Regions from separate parts of the Rhizobium sp. AN5 genome, predicted to be linked through region 1. Evidence: predicted binding sites of a transcription regulator. Region 1 holds the regulator's gene; the other holds the start of a gene.
The links. The regulator LexA, encoded in region 1, represses DNA repair genes until DNA is damaged. The targets are predictions, from matches to a motif close to TGTTCNNNNTGTGTTCNG.
Positions count from the first base shown of each region.

Region 1 (2,406 bases):
CATATCACCGCCCGGAGACAGTTTGCCTTCACAGCCAAACACCGTCTCGATCAGGCCCGCCACCTTCGCATCGCCGCCAGAAAACAGGACGATTTCACTGAGGCCGGTGACACCATTGGCGTGGCGCTCCAGCATGGTGCGATCGCCCGGCAGGGCTTGAAGCCGCTGACAACTGAACAAAAAGAAATCCGCGGCCGCCCCGCTTGCCGCAAAAGCCAGCCGGAACGCCGCCTCGCCTTGCGAGCCATCCGGCATCCGAACAGGCCGCGAAAACTCGAAAACATCGCCCGCCGAAAGGCCGGCTGCCCGAAACCGCTCATGGTCAATCAAGGCGTCTTCGGTCCTGGCGACAAGAGCCGAAAAACCCTCCTGCCCGTCCCGTTGCCGGAAGGCCACATCCCTGCCCGTGAACACATCACCCCTCTCTATCGAGGCATTATATTTAGCCGGATCAGCAATTGAGAGCGGCTCCAGATACGTGCCATCGGCGAAAAATACGCAGGCATTTTCGGTGCCGAAAGGATGCAGAGCCTCCGGCGCAACCGTAAAGCCAAGACTGACGAGGCGCTTCACGGCGACGCCTATGACTTCCACGGGCAAAACGAGATGGTCAACGCTATAGGGTTTCGTCATGACATGTATCCTGCTGGCCTTCCGCCCGGAGCATGCCGGGACGGTTTCGACCGCACAAAAGCACAATTGCGTGCTGTGAGGCAAATCATCACAGCAACAGATGCCACCTTCACGAAATTTTAGGGGATTGCAGAACACATATGGAACATATAGTGTTCGTTCTGTATTTGTTTCGCGACTTCCACTACGATTCTAAAGGGTGTTTTCCTCATGCTCACGCGCAAACAGCAGGAATTGCTTCTCTTCATTCATGAACGAATGAAAGAGTCCGGCGTGCCGCCCTCCTTCGATGAAATGAAGGACGCACTCGATCTTGCTTCGAAATCCGGCATCCACCGCCTGATAACCGCTCTCGAAGAGCGCGGGTTCATTCGTCGGCTACCGAATAGGGCTCGGGCGCTGGAAGTCATCAAGCTGCCCGAGGCTTATACGCCGGGCGCAAGGCCGCAGCGCGGCTTTTCGCCAAGCGTTATCGAAGGCAGCCTTGGCAAGCCCAAGACGCCGGAACCGGCCCCCGCCCCCAAGACGCCGGCCAACGATCTGGGCGGGGCTGTCACCGTGCCGGTCATGGGCCGCATCGCTGCGGGCGTGCCGATTTCCGCCATCCAGAACAACACCCATGATGTGGCCGTGCCAGTGGACATGCTTGGCACGGGCGAACATTACGCTCTTGAGGTCAAGGGTGATTCGATGATCGAGGCCGGCATTTTCGACGGCGACACAGTCATCATCCGCAACGGCAACACCGCCAATCCCGGGGATATCGTTGTGGCTCTGGTGGATGACGAGGAAGCCACGCTGAAGCGCTTCCGCCGCAAGGGAGCCTCCATTGCGCTCGAGGCGGCAAACCCAGCCTATGAGACCCGTATCTTCGGGCCGGACCGGGTGAAAATTCAGGGCAAGCTGGTGGGGCTGATCCGCCGCTACCATTGATCTTATCGAACCGAATGTATTCACTTTACAATAGGCGTCATCGTGAAGATGGCGCCTATAATAGTTTTGGCTGTTTCCAAACGTGGCGTGCTTTTGCGGGTGCACGAGGATATGCACCATTCAGCCTATGCGCGTTGCCCTTTCTAAACTGAGCTCCTGCTCCATACAGATGCTTCGGTCTAGCTACAGGCGTGGTGGCGAATGGGCTGCTCTCTGTAATTGTCGAAGTGATCCCATCCGCTGTTTTTTAGCAACGTAGTTCTGTCGTGCTGCGCAGTCAGTTTCTAGTCATCACCAAAGGGTGACTTATCGCGAGGCGCGCTCTCAGCGACCCCACATCACCATTCATCAACGGCGTTTATGGGAGCCATGGATAATTTTCGATATTCCATGAACGCTTGGCAGGTGTAGAAATGCGCGTCATATCCGGGAGATACGCCATGTACGATCTTTATATAGCCAACAAGAACTATTCTTCATGGTCGCTGCGGCCGTGGGTATTGATGCGCACGCTCGGTATCGCCTTTGATGAAAAGCTCATTCCGTTCGGTGAAGGCGTCTCCTTCTCCTCCTTTTCGCCGACGGGCAAGGTGCCCTGCCTGGTCGACGAGGGTATGACGGTTTGGGAAACGCTTTCGATCGTCGAATATCTTGCCGAAAGACACCAGGGCGTCTGGGCAAGCGACAAGCATGCGAGGGCTTGGTCGCGTTCGGCCGCGAGTGAGATGCATGCCGGCTTTTCGTCGCTGCGCAATCTTTATCCCATGTCGGTGGGCATTCGGGTCAAACCCAGGGGTGGCGATGCCGGGCTTAAGGCCGATATAAAGCGGATCGATGCGT
Region 1 is NZ_OCMJ01000004.1:1,138,021-1,140,426, reverse strand. It holds gene CRP02_RS18015 (VOC family protein) at 1-633, opposite strand, end outside; gene lexA (transcriptional repressor LexA) at 844-1,566, shown strand; gene CRP02_RS18005 (glutathione S-transferase family protein) at 2,007-2,406, shown strand, end outside.

Region 2 (2,406 bases), 110 kb from region 1:
TGCTGCCGGAGTTTACGGCGGTGGAGAATGTGATGATGCCGCAGCTCATCGCCGGTTTGACGCAGGGCGAAGCCCGCAAGCGTGCGAGCGCGCTGCTCGATTACATGCGCGTCGGCCATCGCGGCGAACATCGCCCGGCTGAACTTTCCGGCGGTGAACAGCAACGTGTGGCGATTGCCCGCGCCGTTGCCAACGCACCGCTCCTGCTTCTCGCCGACGAGCCGACCGGCAATCTCGATCCCGAGACCGCGCATTATGTGTTCGATGCGCTGGAGGCGCTGGTGCGCCAGTCCGGCCTTGCCGCACTGATCGCCACCCATAATCATGAGCTGGCCAACCGCATGGACCGCCGCGTGACGCTTGCAGACGGCAAGATCGTCGACTTCTGATCGTGATGCGGTGAGGCGATCATACCGCCTTTGCGATCTGTTCTGCGGCTGAGTTCTGTCTACGTTCAGGTTTCCCGCAAGGCCACTCGTCCTCCCACAATTGAATTTTCACGAACCCGGAGGTGTTTTTGCCTCCGGGTTTTTTCGCTTTGGAGTCAGTGGCTTGCCGTTCACGAAGGTGGAACCGCAGCCGATTCTGCCGCGTTAGCAAGGGGAATATCAGTAAAAGCCTGTTGACAATCGAACAAAATGAGAACAAAGTTAGAACATAACGAGTAAGGAGAGACCAATGACTGATTTCATCCGTGACGTTGCCGCTTTCGCCTCCATCGCTGTGTTTGTCGCCAGCTTTTCGGTGATCCTCACTGCCCTGTGAAGGGCACACCGGCGCAGAAGCCTGTATAGACGCCGAAAGGCGGTGGACTTTGAAGGCCGAAAATCGGAAAATCGCCCCCTCGATTCAGAATGACAGGATGACGATATGGGCGAGACGGTTGCGCGTGGAGAGACCTCTGGCGAAACGCTGAAAACACCCGGTTTCGTCCATCTGCGGGTTCACTCCGCTTACTCCCTGCTTGAGGGGGCTTTACCCCTCAAGAAAATTATGTCCAAGGCCGTTGCAGACGGCCAGCCGGCCATCGCCATTACCGACACCAACAATCTTTTTGTCGCGCTGGAGTTTTCCGAAAAGGCGCGTGATGAGGGCTTGCAGCCGATTATCGGCTGTCAGGTGTCGATCGACATGCAGGATGCGGTGGATGATCGCCGCAACCATAACAGCCACCTTGCCAAGCTTCCAGCCATCGTGCTGCTCGCGGCTGATGCCGGAGGGTACGAGCGGTTGGTGGACCTTATCAGCCGCGCTTATCTGGAAGGTGAAAGCGGTGGCCAGTCCGTGCATATTACCCGCGCATGGCTGGAGGAAGCCTCCAATGCAGGGCTGATCGTGCTGACGGGTGCCTCCGGTGGTCCGGTGGATATGGCTCTGAAGGAAGGGCATATGGCGCAGGCGAGAGAACGCCTGCTGGCGCTGAAATCACTCTTCGGTGACAAGGTTTATATCGAATTGCAGCGTCAGTCCGGTTTCGACCGCGTCCATGAGCGGCGTATGATCGGGCTTGCCTATGAACATGATATTCCGCTGGTCGCCACCAACGAGGCGTTCTTCCCGTCGAGGGCCGATTATGAGGCGCATGATGCATTGATGGCGGTGGCGCATAACGCCATCGTTTCGGATGACAGCCGGTTCCGCCTGACCCCCGACCATTATATGAAAAGCCGTGAGGAGATGGCGGAGCTGTTTGCCGACCTTCCGGAATCACTGGAAAACACCGTCGAAATCGCAATGCGTTGCTCGTATGTGCTGAAGAAGCGTGGGCCGATCCTGCCGCGCTTCACCGGTGCCAGCGACGATCCCGAAGCGGCGCAGCGGGCAGAGGCCGAAGAGCTTCGCCGTCAGGCCGTCGAAGGTCTTGATCATCGCCTTGCGGCCCTCGGCATGGCGCCTGGCTACACAGAGCAGGAATATCGCGACAGGCTGGATTTCGAGCTTGGCGTCATCGAGCGCATGGGTTTTCCCGGTTACTTCCTGATCGTTGCGGACTTCATCAAATGGGCCAAGCAGCAGGATATTCCGGTCGGCCCCGGCCGCGGTTCGGGTGCAGGCTCGCTCGTGGCCTATGCGCTGACCATCACCGATGTCGATCCTCTGCGCTTCTCGCTGCTGTTCGAACGCTTCCTCAATCCCGAACGCGTGTCGATGCCCGACTTCGATATCGACTTCTGCCAGGACCGCCGCGAAGAGGTGATCCGCTACGTGCAGCGCAAATATGGCCGCGAGCAGGTGGCGCAGATCATTACCTTCGGTTCGTTGCAGGCGCGCGCGGCATTGCGCGACGTCGGCCGTGTGCTGGAAATGCCCTATGGGCAGGTGGACAAGATCTGCAAGCTGGTCCCCAACAACCCGGCCAATCCGACGCCGCTGTCAAAAGCGATCGAGGAAGAGCCGCGCCTGCAG
Region 2 is NZ_OCMJ01000004.1:1,031,866-1,034,271, forward strand. It holds gene CRP02_RS17500 (ABC transporter ATP-binding protein) at 1-389, shown strand, start outside; gene dnaE (DNA polymerase III subunit alpha) at 871-2,406, shown strand, end outside.
Region 2: dnaE (DNA polymerase III subunit alpha) is a predicted target of LexA. The motif match lies at 641-658, and genes of this name have one in related genera.